DNA from 2 places in the uncultured Anaerobiospirillum sp. genome. Region 1 is predicted to be linked to the other one. Evidence: predicted binding sites of a transcription regulator. Region 1 holds the regulator's gene; the other holds the start of a gene.
The links. The regulator sigma-54, encoded in region 1, starts transcription at its own class of promoters, with help from an activator protein. The targets are predictions, from matches to a motif close to TGGCACNGTTTTNGCTT.
Positions count from the first base shown of each region.

Region 2: flgB (flagellar basal body rod protein FlgB) is a predicted target of sigma-54. The motif match lies at 4,282-4,298, and genes of this name have one in related genera.

Region 1 is NZ_CABTML010000022.1:1,749-9,485, forward strand. It holds gene hpf (ribosome hibernation-promoting factor, HPF/YfiA family) at 979-1,260, opposite strand; gene rpoN (RNA polymerase factor sigma-54) at 2,064-3,833, opposite strand; gene lptB (LPS export ABC transporter ATP-binding protein) at 3,844-4,569, opposite strand; gene lptA (lipopolysaccharide transport periplasmic protein LptA) at 4,880-5,395, opposite strand; gene lptC (LPS export ABC transporter periplasmic protein LptC) at 5,376-5,948, opposite strand; gene RDO37_RS01890 (HAD hydrolase family protein) at 6,557-7,159, opposite strand; gene RDO37_RS01895 (KpsF/GutQ family sugar-phosphate isomerase) at 7,185-7,737, opposite strand, start outside.
Region 2 is NZ_CABTML010000007.1:83,653-91,389, reverse strand. It holds gene RDO37_RS00685 (chemotaxis protein) at 1-674, shown strand, start outside; gene RDO37_RS00680 (protein-glutamate O-methyltransferase CheR) at 2,124-3,434, shown strand; gene flgB (flagellar basal body rod protein FlgB) at 4,357-4,785, shown strand; gene flgC (flagellar basal body rod protein FlgC) at 4,959-5,417, shown strand; gene RDO37_RS00665 (hypothetical protein) at 5,577-5,771, opposite strand; gene RDO37_RS00660 (flavin reductase) at 6,036-6,617, opposite strand; gene RDO37_RS00655 (flagellar hook capping FlgD N-terminal domain-containing protein) at 7,050-7,737, shown strand, end outside.

The DNA.
Region 1 (7,737 bases):
TGCCCATATCTAAACTTACGAACCTCAAAGTAAGGCGTATTATACGCCTCCAAGATAAATAGCATAGTACCAAAAGGTTAACTTGGAAAACCATTTGGCATAGGTGTAAGAACTTAGATCTAGGATAGATTAATAGTGCTTTACATACCTGCTGATCGCTTGTTAAAGCATTATGGCTGAACTTTTGGGCAAGTTAAACTGAACGTTACTGTCTGGCAAGTAAAACGGAGCCTTACTGTTTGACAAGTCACACTGAACTTTACTGTTGGGCAAGTAAAACTGAGCCTTACTGTTTGACAAGTCACACTGAACGCTACTTGCAGCAATTGTGTGGGAATGGGAATTTTACAGGCGGCACAAATGAAAAAAGCCACTGCATGAGTGGCCTTTTTCCCGTGTTAGGGTGGGGAGCTCTCGCGAGCTTCCCTTGGTTGGAAATGGGTTCTTGTATGCTCAGCCGCGTTGTGGGCGAGTCTCATACGGGGCCATCAGACAATATACTGTTGGGGTTGCTGTCTGAGGCGGTTACTAACAAATGGTTCGTTATGAGGCCTTACAAGACCTCGGGTTAGTACTTTAAGTCCTTGAAAGTTGGAGCAAATGGCTCAACTGAGCCTGGGGTTATATCCAACTTTTTGAGGCTACATTAGTTGGCAGTATCTAAAACTGCAGTGCCTCGGGTGAGTGCAAAAAGTGTGTAGCAGTAGCGCTTGTTAGCTAATACAGCCCAGGGTTATGCTCTACTGCATAAGGCCTTACGGGGCCTCGGGTTACTAACTTAAACCTTTGTAGCAGAATCGTTGGCTCAACTGAGCCTGGGGTGGTTATTTCTGCTGTTTAGTAACGAACAAAAGTCCTTTGAGTTGTCAGATGCAAGAGTTTTCCTACAATCTCTTGCTAGTTCTGGGAATAGGGGGCGCTGTAGCCATGCCTCTCAAAGGCTTTTGTTATGAAAGTGAATCTGCAAATGCCCGTCGGTTACTCGTGTTTCTCTTTGTACTTGACTAACTGACGATCAACTTTGTCGATTAAGGCATCGATGGCTGCATACATGCTCTCATCCTCAGCTTCGGCATGCAGTGTACCGCCAGAAACGTTGAGGTCTGCTTTAGCGATTTGCTGGAGCTTCTCAACTGTCAGGGTAACAGCAATGGAAGTGATAACATCGCCTTTACGCTCGAGTTTGGTGAACTTCTCTGTAACATAGTCATGAAGAGCGTCTGTGACTTTAAGTCCTACACCTTGGATGTTAATCTGCATATATCTGATCCTTAACCCAACCTAGTTGGATACCGAGAGTGTGGCCGACGTCCACCGCCGTTACTGTACTATTGGTACTACGCAGTCCCAAAATAATCAATCCATAGCAGTATCAAGTAAAAGACTACGTATAACAGTGGTTCCTACTGCAAAGAAGCTAAAGAGGTTCTGTCAGAACAATTCGATAGCTGGTTACTTAACTTGACTCCCGTAGTCGCAAAACTGTTCAAAAGGAAAATATAGTCAGCGACGGTGTCAAATTAAGGGGAAGGGCTCGTCGAGGGCCCGTAAGAGAGTTGCATGACAACCTTTGATTTCATATTAACTAAATCAAAGCCTTATGGGGTCTTAAACTTAGCAAATCTTAGATGCAGATCCCGAAATGGTCTTTACGCTTTTTTCTAGGGCATGGACAAGCCTTAGGAAAACGCAGCAATCAAAAGTCATATATAAGCCAAAGACAAAAATATATGTGATCCTTGATTGATCCTGTGGTGATCTTGGTATTAATACCATCTTGTGATCTTTTGGGGCGACTTTCACTCAAATGATCCAAAGATGTTGTGGTGATCTTTTTAGTCTAGATGGGGTGCATGAGTTAAAACTCATGAGGCAGGGTATTATGCCCAAATTCTTTTTGGGGGCTATGTCCAAATTCTCTTTGGGGTTTATGCCCAAAGTAGTTTTGGGCATAGGCCCCAAAGTGCTCGTTTTTAGCTGACAATGGGGCGATGGGGAGTTGTAGTGGCGTTTCGTCTCGTGTTTCGTTTCGTCTCGTTAGTGCCGCTTTGAGTGGCGATGGTTTATACAAGACGCTTACGCTGTGAGGAAGAGCCGATACCAATAGACTCGCGGTATTTAGCGATGGTACGGCGAGCCACACAATAGCCCTTTTCTTTAAGCAGCACGGCGATCTGATTATCAGAGTATGGTCTGCGTGGATTTTCCTTTGAGATGAGTGATTTGATCTCTGCACGTATTGCAGTTGAAGAGGCTGTACCGCCACTTTCGGTGCTAACGTGAGAAGAGAAGAAGTACTTAAGCTCAAAGGTACCACGAGAGGTAAACAGATACTTTTCAGTAGTCACACGTGAGATAGTTGACTCATGCATCTCAACTTCGCGAGCGATGTCGTTAAGCACTAAAGGCTCCATACGACTCTCACCATGATCTAAGAAGGCTTTCTGATGCTGAATGATGCATTTTGAAACCTTGAGCAAGGTGTCGTTACGCTTAGCGATACTTTGAATAAACCAATTGGCCTCTTGCAGGTTGCTCTTGAAGAACTCTTTTTCACGCTCGTTGCGTGCATAGCAAGAGAGGGCTTTGTACTGTTCATTTAAACGCACGCGTGGCAGTGAGTCAGGATTAAGGACAACATCGTAATTGCCATTTTCATCTTTAACGACTAAGACATCAGGAATGATGAAATCTGACTTTTGCTTAACTGCAGTATTACCAGGGCGTGGGTTTAATGAAACGATGATCTCAATAACTTTCTTTAAGAGATCTTCTTTGATGCTTAACTGATTGCACAAGCCACGATAGTCATGGTTTGAGAGCATGTCGAGGTACTGAGAGACTACTAACTCAGCAAACAAGACCTCTTGGCTTACATTGGTCTGCATCATTTCACGAATCTGAATGAGCAGACACTCTTGTACAGTACGAGAGGCTACGCCTAATGGATCAAAGTGCTGTACGAGTTTTAGCACAATGGCCACATCTTCTTCTGTGGTATCTGGATAACGGCCGATAACTACAGAGACGATGTCCTCAAGGGATTCAGTTAAATAACCTGAGTCATCTACAGCATCAATAATAGCCTCGGCAATCTCACGATCGCGACCACGGATCTGAGAGCAGTTAAGCTGCCAAGTAAGGTGATCTCGTAAATCCTCTTCGGTTTCACCCTCATAGACAGTGTTAAGGCCAGTAATGCCGTTTTTAGAGCGTGACTTAGCAGAGACACTATCATCTCTAGCTAATGTATCGTGGTTAGATAAAGTCGAGATGGCACCAGGGTCCATCGCTGCTTCAGTTAATCTATCTGGCAGGGCAGTATTAGAAAGTGCATCATCTGCAGCTGAGAGATCAACATCTGACTCGCGATAGTCAGAGCCATAATCAAGATATTCTTGGCTAGCCTTGGATCCAGTTAGATCATAGTCTGAGTAGTCATCTTCACTACGTGAGCGAGAGTAGTCGGCGCGTGACTCACTATCTTTACCAATGAGCTCACCAGCAGAGGCAACTTCGTTGTGCTCGTTGTAGCCAGACATATCAATGTCCGCACCTTGGTAAGAGGCGTCATTACTAAATGGATCAAAGATCTCGCTATCATTGGCACGACGCTCGTTTTCTGCCATTTCGTCAAGCGAGTCCACATTAGAGTTAGCGATAGACTCATCAATCTCTAAAAGTGGATTTTTTTCGATAGTAAGCTGAATCTCCTGACGCAGATCTAGAGTCGACAATTGCAGCAGACGAATTGCTTGCTGCAGCTGTGGAGTCATAGTTAAGGTCTGTGTCTGGACTGCTCTCATTTGCAGAGATGTTTTCAAGCCAGCCATGAAAGTTTTCCTATAAAGAGAAATTCTTACCGAGGTACACTTCTTGTACCTTCTTGTTTTCAAGCACCTCTTGTGCGCTACCCTTAGCGATAATCTCGCCTGCATTTACGATGTAGGCTTTGGAGCATACATCAAGAGTTTCACGCACATTATGATCAGTGATCAATACACCGATATCTCTATTTTTAAGGTGAGTGATGATGTCCTTAATGTCAGAAATGGAGATTGGGTCAACTCCAGCAAAAGGCTCATCTAACAAGATAAATTTAGGGTTGGCAGCGAGTGCGCGGGCGATTTCTACGCGACGACGTTCACCACCAGAGAGAGCCATGCCAGCACTTTTAGCAATGTGCTCAATATGGAACTCCTCAATAAGCTCGTTGAGTCTATTTTGGCGCTCGTGCTTGTTAAGCTGCTTTTGCAGTTCAAGCACACTCATGATGTTTTCTTCTACAGTTAGCTTTCTGAAAATGGAGTTTTCCTGAGGCAGGTAGCCAAGTCCTGCTAATGCACGCTTGTGCATTGGTAAGTGGGTAATGTCCTGATCATCGATCATGACATTGCCATTTTCAGTGGAGATAATGCCCACAATGATATAGAACGAGGTGGTTTTACCTGCGCCATTTGGGCCTAAAAGACCAACAATAGAACCGCTCTCGATGGAGAGGCTTACATCATTTACAACCACGCGTCCTTTATAGGTTTTCTTAAGGTGGTTGGCCTGTAAAAGACTCATCTTGTTACCTGTTTATTGCCACGGTTAATACCGCTGCTTAATTAAAGCTCTATTCATGCAGTTGAGGGGTATAGCCAAATGGACATGTCTACCTTTGTTACAACTACTAAGATAAAAGAGCTTAAAAACTTTAACTCCAAAAACTAAGAGAAAACTTAGTCATGCAAACTGCTTTAAATTCCTAAGCTCGCTATTAGGAGTTTGCTTGGATCTTTGCTAGTTTTTTAATCCTGTAGCCACGTAAATTTCGTGTTTACAGATCTCAAGATCTAGCAAATTTAGATGCTGTTATAAGCTAGCATCTATTTTTTTACTTGTTATCTTTCTTGAAGTCAGCTGGCACAAAAGTACTCGATACTCGACCGCCTTGGCTGTTGTTGTTCACAGCACGCAGCTTTTGTGAGTTAATGTTGTACTCGATACGCTCGCCGGTCATCTTTGACTCACCTTGCCAGACTACAGCACGACCTTGCAGTATGATGCTAGTCTTTTGAGGGTAGTAGCTTAAAGTGCGGGCACGAGCCTTGATGTATTTGCCGTTATCTTGCTGTTGTTGGAAGTTAACTGGAGAACCATAGGCGATGATAGACTCTAAGTCACCATTTTCATTTCTGATGATCTCTACTTTATCAGCGGTGAGCTTAATAGAGCCTTGAGTTGCTTCTACATCACCAGAGAACACGATCTTGTTTGCCTGAAGATCAGCGCTTTGCTCAACTGATTGAACGTTGATTGACTGCTTACTATCTGTAGATAACGCATATGCATTATTGAAAGCTACAAGAGCTGCAGATGTAATCAGTATCTTACGGATTGTAGACCACATGAGGCTTGTCCTTGATTACTATGGTTTTCTTGTTCAGATCGATAACGTAATTTGATCCTGTGTTAGTAAACTTAGTGCCTTCGATACTCAGCTGCTGTTTAGAGCTGATGATCTTATTTTTAATGTCAAAGTGCACGCTCTTAGTACTAACTTGTTTGATCTCTGAGGTGTCTACATCTAAAGGACTAACGGTGACATTGCCTCGTAAATCGGCATAGTTGTCATGCACCATCACGCCCTCTTTAGCCTTGATCCTCCAGCCATTTTTGGCTGAGCCATCGTCGTTTTTATCGTAGAAAACACCATCAATACCAGTGACTTCTAAGAGCTTTTTGTTTTCATGGTATTTAAGCTCATCTGTTGTCATGGAATGGGTTATATGTCCGTCTTGATCGTAGAGCTCAGCTTTTAAGCCTTTAGAAACAAAGGTTGGGTAGAGATTGGAGATCTCTTCGTTGCTCAGTCTGCCTTTCAAGCCAGAGAAGTGATACAACAGAGCTGCTAAAACAGTCAGCATTGCAGCAATGATGATCGATCTTAAAGTAACGCCCATTAAGAATTACTTCCCATTAAATGCCAAAATCTTTGATAGCTAATACCACTCAAGGCGAGCCTACATCATTATTCTTAACTAGCAACGATTAGCCTATATAGGCTAAATCACAACAGCTAGCCAAGATAAAAACAGCGCTATGTTTAATTGAGGCAGCCTTGAAAACAGTCAAACATTCTAGCCTATTTATTCTAAAAATTGGCCCAAAATTTGCCGTGCAGGCCGCAAATTTGATCAAACTTGTGCTCATGCGCAAATATCAGTACAACTCGTCTTACAAAAGTAAGCAATATGATTGTTAATTAGCCTACGATTTAGTGTATTAGCATAATTACTGCACTATTTTGACCCATCAAATCTAGACAGGTTTGTAAAGTTAAATAGTTTAGACAGGGAAAATTAGGAAGGGCACTGCATGCCTTTAGGCACACAAGGAAAATTTAAGGCTGCACTCTTTGCTTAGATAGCAAAACAGTTGTGTGAATAGACTCAAGACGTGATTCAACCTAAACATGAGGTTGCCTCATGTTTAGGATAGATGAGTGGATTTTTGAGAGCTGTTGGTAGTGGAGTGATTGAAGTTTGTAAAGTTATTGAAGTTTGGGTCTTTATTGCGCACCCGGCTTGAAGCTAATTCCTTCCTTGGCTACTAAAGGACGGCCATCAGCGGTAATCTTGCCTTGAACCATCATAATGAGATCGCAAAACTCACGTGCAGCACCACGACCACCATCTAATGTAAGGACAATGGTAGCGATCTTCTTCATGTAGTGATAACCATCGTTAGGACATGCAGAAACAGCAGCGTTCTCAAAGAGCGGGATATCGTTGACATCATCGCCCATGACAGCTACTTCATCCTTAGAAAGATTAAGCTTCTCTAAGAGTTCTTCTAAGGCTACCTTTTTATCGGCGATACCTTGTATAACGTGCTCTATTTTGATCTCTTTGGCGCGACGCTGAGTAAGAGGAGAGTCACGTCCTGTGATAAGAGCCGTATGGATACCGGCATAGTGCAATAAGGCTATGCCCATGCCATCCTTACCATTGAATTTCTTAAGCTCGTTTTCCTGTCTATCTAAGTAAATACCACCATCAGTAATGGTGCCATCTACATCAAATACCACGAGCTTGATCTTACTGAGCTTATGAGCAACCTCAGCGCTTAAGTCCTGATAGAAGGTATGGAATACACTCTCAGTTAAACTCATACTGTCCCCTTAGAACTATGCTTGCTTATATGATTCCGGCGCGAAGCATATCGTGCATATTAAAAGCACCGATGATCTTATTGTCTTGATCTGTAACAATCATGGCGCTGATCTTCTTATCTTGCATGATGGCTAAAGCATCTGCAGCAAGACATTCAGCCTTAACACTAATACCGCCGTGGGTCATTACCTTGCTTAAATCGTCTTTTACAGAAAACTCTTTTTCTAAGGTGCGACGCAGATCGCCATCGGTGTACACGCCTACAAAGTGATTGTCTGCATCAGCTACAGCAACAATGCCGAGGTTTTTAGCAGTCATCTCTAAAAGAGCATCTTTGATAGTGACCTTATCTGAGCATAAAGGAATTTCATTGCCTGTATGCATGATGTCTTGGCAACGAACGAGGAGCTTTCTGCCTAAAGCACCGCCAGGGTGAGACATAGCAAAATCACGCTCGGTAAAGCCGCGAGCCTCTAAAAGGGCAATGGCTAGAGCATCACCAATGGCAAGCTCTGCTGTAGAACTTGAGGTTGGGGCTAGATTAAGCGGACAAGCTTCTTTGCTTACATGGGCGCTA
Region 2 (7,737 bases), on a different contig from region 1:
ATCGTTCTACCCACGCCTTCCTCGTTTCAAGTGTTGAACGCATCATCAACATGAACTGGAATAAGATCATGCCTCCTCCAAAGGGTGCCGGTCATTCCAACTACATGACTGCTGTTACCGAAATCGATAACGAGCTCATCGAGATTTTAGACGTAGAAAAGATCTTAGACGAAATTGCTCCTATTAGTGGAGCTTTAGAGTCCGACGCTATTAAGAAGCTGTCAGTACCTGAAGGTACCCGCGTATTGGTTGCTGATGACTCTAAGATCGCTTTAAAGCAGATCAAGCGTGCATTAGTTGAAATCGGTGTTGATGTTATCGAGTGCCACGACGGTAAGGAAGCTCTTGATACTCTGCACGAGATGGTTAGAAACGGCCACAACATTAAAGAGACCCTTACTCTGGTCATTTCAGACGTTGAAATGCCTGAGATGGATGGTTACACCTTGTGTGCCAACATCCGTAACGATCCAAACCTCCGTGATCTTTACGTGATCCTCCACACCTCCTTATCAGGTGTCTTCAATGAGTCAATGGTATCTAAGGCAGGTGCTAACGACTTCATTCCTAAGTTCAACCCAGAAGAGCTTGCAGGTGCTGTAGAAAGAGGCCTGGATTTAACTGGCAGTGGTGTATCCGGTGCTGACTGCGGAATGCGTCGTAAGAATACTTAATTGTATCTAGCGATCGCTAGAAATTGAAAAAAAGCCCTGTGATGCTCAACATCGCAGGGCTTTTTTTGTGCTTAAAGATCACGTCCGCTATAGCGATAGTTTGAAGTCGCTTTTTCTAAGTGATCCTTCATAGAGGTTAATTTTGTGTAGAAATTTAAGCTGTGATTAAGTTGAACGTTACCTTGCTAAGCGCACATCTGTAAAATTTGGAAAAAATTTTTATCTTTGCTTTATCTAGTGTTGGTTGAAGTGATTAACGGTGCAATTGGTAGTTTTTTGCAAAACTTTGCAAGAATGCCTGTTGTTATGTGTATTGTCATATGGCAAAATTTGTAAAAATAGCTATTTTGCCAAGCTACTTGACGGTCGTCGTATAAGTTAAAAGGCTTGCAAAGTAGGTATATATCTTACTTATGCATAAAGTCTTTTCTAGATACAGAAAAATATTTCCAAAACAGGTATACTATAGCGCGTATTAGGGTATGTCTTTAGACAGATAAGTGAACTAGTCTAGCCATTGACAATACATAAGCTCACAAGCGTGTGCTATGTCAAATTAATTTGCTTTGATTAGTGACTTGATATGGAAAAAAGTATCCTTTTGGGCTATATTCAATCATTGCAAAGCACACTTTCATTTAGATATTGCGAGCATTTATTAAGATGCAAGTGCTTACTTTTAGTAAGCTTCACTGAAAGTTAGTGTGTAGAATGGTTGTAATCTCACATGTCAATGCCTATTGTTAACCAATTCTACTGTGCTTTAGCACTGATAGAACGGCTATAAAGTTTGTGTTGTTAAGTTAGATTTAACAAATAGGCGTAATTCTCCACCTATAACTCGAAGAGTTTAGGTGGAGATGTAAGCCTAGTATCTTTCTAACGTTAATATCATTAGAAAAGTATTCAAAATGCTTCTGTAAAGAAGCTATTTGATAGCGGCTGCGTGTTTCAGCCGATATGGGTAACTTGTTAACCGTATGAGATTTGGCGCAACGACGCCATGAAGCTCACGCAATAATCGTAAGATTTGGCCGGAGCAATTCACATCTAACTAAGTCTAAGTTTTGTCAGTGTCTATATAGGCTAAACTTGAACTTTGCATTTGCTAGCAAGCATATAACTAAAGTTCGCCACCTTGAGTGCATGAACTAACGCAGCTAGCTTAACTAAAGTTCATCTTCGAAGCTTAAATGTAGTTTGACAGTCAACAGATGTCAGTTGGTTATTGATTCTGTACTGCTTAAGTATCTTTGATACTTGCCCTTATAGGTGTGATTGAAGATTCTTTGTGCTTTAGCAATGCATAAGGACTATGAGAACGACAATCAAAGGGATTAAGCGTATTTAGTTAATGAGATGTACTGATCTTCTCAACTTAATGTGTATAAGTAGTCAGAATAATGAAAAGACAAAGTTAAGCACATTGTCTTTTCTATCGAGGTAAGTATGTCTGATAATACGCGTAATCGTTTCAGTAGCGATCGTCCTAGTTCTTTTTCAAGAACCGACGGGTCTTTATACTCCAGTAGCAGATCACCATCATCAACAAGTGATCTTCAGGATAGCTCCATAGGAGCCGCTCGCTCTATTTCATCATCAGCAACAGCTGCTTCAAACAACAGCAACGCTTCAAGTTTTAGAACCACGAGTTACATGCAAAACAATAATTCTCCTTTTTCACGTTCCCGCACTTCGGGTTCATCTGCATTCAGCAGTAGTTCTACCTCTCGTCACAGCGGCAACGCTATTGCTTCCGTTCTGAAGAAAACTGCTGATGTGCCAAACCGTGCTCAGTTCACTCCTAGCACCTATCCAGGCGCAGGTCGTCTGGCTATCGCATCACAGCGTGCAGGTTACGACTCTGTTGCAGCTCGTAACCCTGGTTTCGTTCCTACTACTACTGATCGCCTCAATGTTAAGTCACGTAGTGTTTCTGATGAGCAGTACAAGCGTTTTGCTCAGTATGTTGAAGAGCAAAGCGGTATCGTATTAGGCGATAACAAGCATTACTTAGTAAACAGCCGTTTATCATCACTGCTGCTCCGTTTTAAGGTGCCAACCATTGATGAGCTCATTAACCGTGCAATGCAGCCAAACATCTACAAAGAGATCAGTGGTGCTGTAATTGACGCAATGACCACCAATGAGACCTTATGGTTCCGTGATACCTATCCATATGTAGCATTAAAGAACATGATTCTTCCTGAGCTGGCAAAGGCTAACAAGAATCCAGTTCGTATTTGGTCTGCAGCATGTTCATCAGGTCAGGAGCCTTACTCTATCGCTATGGTCGTACGTGAGCAGGCTACCTCTGTTGTACGTGTAAATCCTGATTCATGTCAGATTATCGGCACCGACATCTCCCCTGAGATGCTCGAGCGCTCCCGTTTTGCCCACTATGACAACCATGCTCTTGCTCGTGGCTTAAGTGCTGAGCGTAAGGCTAAGTTCTTCAAGCCAACTGAAGATCCAAACGTAATGCGCGTGGATGACGTTGTTAAGAACATGGTTACCTTCAAGCAGATGAACCTCTTAGGTTCATACAGCTTATTAGGCAAGTTCGATGTTATCTTCTGCCGTAACGTGCTCATTTACTTCTCTAATGAAGTTAAGGCACAGATCTTAGAGAAGTTCTCAGCTTGCTTAAACCCAGGTGGTTACCTCATCTTAGGTTCTTCAGAGTCTATTCAGGGTCTGTCAGATAAGTACGAAATGGTACGCTGCAACCCAGGTATCGCTTACCGCCTGAAGTCATAATTACATTTTAAGAACACAAACTTACCTCACGTTCAGATGTATGTCTGAACACCCACAGCTCGCCAGGTCACCTCCTTGCGGGCTGTTATTATTTTTACCCCACCACTTTTGCTCACGCAAAACCAAAGCCCCAGATCAGTCTCAGCAGCACCCTGAGCAACCGCCTCAGCCTTATCATCAGCCCCAGCAACATTAAGAACACCAGCCATAACCTCAGCTGCAACCTTAGACTTAGCCTTTCCACACGAGCACGGCCTAGCATTCGCAAAGCTCTCAAGCTGTTTAGGTTTATCTCAAAATCTTTCTCGATTGTTTATAGATTCTATATGGTCTTTCTTTTGGCTACACACTAAGCCTCTTGGCACCTCACCTTTTAAGATCGCAAGATCAGTTGTAACAACACAAGAAGGTACGTCATAAGATCGCCAAAAGCCAGGATCACAAGTTTCTACTATGCGAGCATAAAGCCAAGATCTAGCAAGTAAAAGCGTGATCTTAAGATCTCACGATCTTATTTTTGACGATCGTAAGATCTCACGATCTTGAGATCTCATAATCATGCGATCTGACGATCTGTCGACAGTCTTGTGCGCTGCATAATTACCACTTAAATGAGATCTTTATGCTTAAGATCGCGAGATTTTTAAAGATCTTAAAGCATGAGTGAGATTTGTTGATGAGTAGCAGTTAACTGGAGGGCGTCTAAAAAGTGGAGTAGATGTTACTTTTCTGTTTAAGTGAGTGGTTTTTTAAAATTAGTAGTGGCGTCATTTTGCAAGTGTTAAAAAGTCGTCAAAAGTCTTAAAAATTGCTTGATAAATGGCTTATATATCGGCTTTATATGACATGGCACGCCTTTTGATACTTAGGGGTCATATGCTTGTACGCGTTCAGAAAGTTTGACGCGTCGTTGGAGGTTTAAATGGCTCTTAGTTTCGATCAAGTATTCGGTGTTCATCAGCACACCATGCGCGTACGTAACAACCGCGCAGAAGTACTTGCAGGTAACCTTGCAAATGCTGATACTCCAGGCTTCAAAGCTCGTGATCTCGACTTTGCTGAAGCTCTGACTCAACAGTCAAAGTATCTTCAGACTGTCAACAACAATGCACCTATGACCAAGACTACTGCTGGTCATATGGATCTTTCTGATCTGGATGCCTTAAAGGATCCAAAGCTGACCTTAAAGTACCGTAATCCATTCCAGCCAGATACTGGTAACGGTAATACCGTAGAAGTCAGCACCGAGCGTATGAACTACGTTAGCAACAATATTGAATACCAGGCCACTATGCAGTTCTTAAACGGCCGTATTTCAAAGCTGCGTTCTGCTCTCAAGGGCGGTCAGTAATCGACCCCAATTAGCTAAGTACTTTTTATTTAGTGCTTAAAACAGGCTTTAAACTCTAAGTAGAGTTGAGCTTAAACAGAATTTTGGCCCGCTAGTGCTATGCGATGTCACAAAAGTGACAAGGTAAGACTACAGTACAGCAACTAGGCCACGACAGATTTTTAGAGTGCATCATGAGTGTTTTCAGAATTTTAGATATCGCTGGTACTTCAATGAACGCCCAATCAGTTCGTCTGAATGCTACTGCTTCTAACTTAGCCAACGCCGAGTCCGTTAGTTCTTCAGTTGAGACTACTTACAAGGCTCGTCGCCCACTGTTCTCTGCAGCTTGGGAAGAGGCTATTGCACGTAACAACCAGCAAGGTGAGCCAGTAGACCCAGTTTCAGGTGAGCCATACGGTATTGGTGTTTCCTTAAAGGGCATCATTGAGTCTGACGCTCCAACCATTAAAGAATACAACCCAAGCCATCCTTTAGCTGATGCTGACGGTTACATTTACCGTCCTAACATCAACCCAGTTGAAGAAATGGCCGATATGATGAGTGCTCAGCGTTCTTATCAGACCGCTGTTCAGGTAGCTGACTCTGCTAAGAGCATGCTCCTGCAGACCTTACGTTTAGGTCAGAGCTAAAACCAGTTTTTGATAGCAATTGCTGTCAATTCCTCCAAGCATATACAAATTCAAAGCCCAGCCTTGTGCTGGGCTTTTTATTAGCGCAAGACAAAAAAAATGGGTCTCATAAAGACCCAAATGAAAGTGTTGATTGACTAAGCTTAAGAGCAGCTTTAGTTATTCAACTAAGCCTGCCTTAATCTTGGTGTTTTCATGTTCGTCCTCATAGGTATTGATGATTTCAAGCATCTCATCAACATCCTCATCGTCGCGATCGTAGCTTACTAATTCACACCACTTATCTAAAACATCCTCAACATAGTCGCACATCAAGAGCTTAACGCCCATTTCATCTAGAGCTTCAACTGACAAATAGCCAATTTGCCTATCATAGATCACGGCTGAGTAATAAAATAATCACTGTAAATAGCGGATGTACAGCTATTAATTTTCAGGATGGGCTTGCAATAACGTGGCGAAAATAGGCGTAGGTTATTTAGGCAATGCATGGCGCTACAGTGTAGCGCCACGTTGTGATCTTTTGCGATCGGAGAGATTTAAATCCTCGAGCTCATGTCAATAACAGCTTGGATTCAATCCAGAGCTGCTTGTGCTTCATGATTGAAGATATTGAGATCATTCGTCACCATATTGAGGGAGCACAAGCTCCTTGCCGATGGTGTAGAAATGGCCACCTGCTACATAGTGCAGGGTGCGCAGCTCATCTGGAGCGCTATCAAAGTGCCAGTGGTTATCGCGATAGACACGTGAGTCTGTAACTACACGTAAGCACTTACCAAAGAACATGTCGTACTCATCTTCCATATGAGGCTCTTTAATAACCTCATACTCTAAGTAAGCTGAGCAGCCTTTGATCAGTGGCAGAGAAAAGCCTTCTTGCTCGATGAACTGAGCACCAGAAAGCTCAAGCTTTTTACTCTCATCATTTTTTGAGACAGTACCGAGCTTCATGACTGTTTCAACAATGCCTGCACCAGGGTAGCAAAGTAAGAAGCGGCCTGACTTTTCGATGAGCTTACGCGTGTAGTGATCTTTTGCCACTACAACGTAGCCCTTATCAAAGTCACTCACGCCAGCCCAGGCTGCAGCCATGTAGTTAACATCGCCATCAAGCGCAGCACCAACTAAGGTAGTAGCGCCTAAACCTAAAATACGATATGACTTGGCAACGTCCTGTTCTTGTAAAAGCTCTGACATATAGACTCCTTAATACCTAGTTTTGATGATGATTCTAGGCAAATCGTTTTTGTTTGATTATAGCCTCGTAATTTAAGATCTGTGCCTAAATAGCCGCATGAATAGGCTTGTTTGAAAAATATACTTGTTTGAAAAATGTCTAGAGATCAGATTGTGGCTACATGTATGGCCGTGTTTTTGACAGATCGTATTAGCATGAGCAAACACATATAAAGCTGAGACACAGAGGCTGAGTTTAAGGAAAATTGATGAGGCTTAAGGCTATTTGCGAGGCTTATCTATCATGATTGTTTGCAAGGTTAGGTGTTAGGGCATGATTTGGCACAAAAAGTGTATATAACTGAGTAATCGTATTGGCTAAAGCTATGTCAGATCATCTGTTGCAAATCGATCTATTACTTAGCTTGGGCACAACAATGCTTTGCTATGTTCATGAGGCATAGCTTACGCGCAGAATTTATTAGCGAGGAAATCATGCCAGGCTTTAATCCATTAAGTAGTGGCCAAAACGGCGGATCCGCATGGGATCCATACAATCTTGCTAGAAACACCTTAAACAATGCAGGTGCTAAAGCAGATACTGGCTTTAACCCAATGGGCCGCACTTCTAGTACTAACGGTGGTGCCACTGCACCAGCTCCTGACCAGAGCCAGGGCGGCAATGGTAACTTTGATTACGGTTCTGCTGGTCTTAAGCCACAAGAGGACATCAAAGACGCTGCTAGTAAGGTAAAGGATCAAGTCCTTACCCAGAAAGACTTCTTATTACTTCTGACTACCCAGCTTCAGGCTCAGGATCCTACCAAGCCTGCCGATAACAACCAGCTGGTTTCTCAGATGTCACAGTTATCCATGGTTGAGAGCTTAAACTCCATTAACAGCAACATGGATAATGTGCTTTCATCTGTAGGTGCTTCATCTGCAATGAACGCAACTAACCTTATCGGTACTTACGTTTACACCGATAAGAACCAGGGCTACTTCGGTGGTTCCCCATCATCCCCTGCCTTATGGTCAATTGACGCAGGCGATGAGACTTACTCCGATGTTAAGCTCACTATTAAAGATTCTGTTACTGGTCAGGTTGTATACACTGATACTGCTGAGTCCATCACCGGCG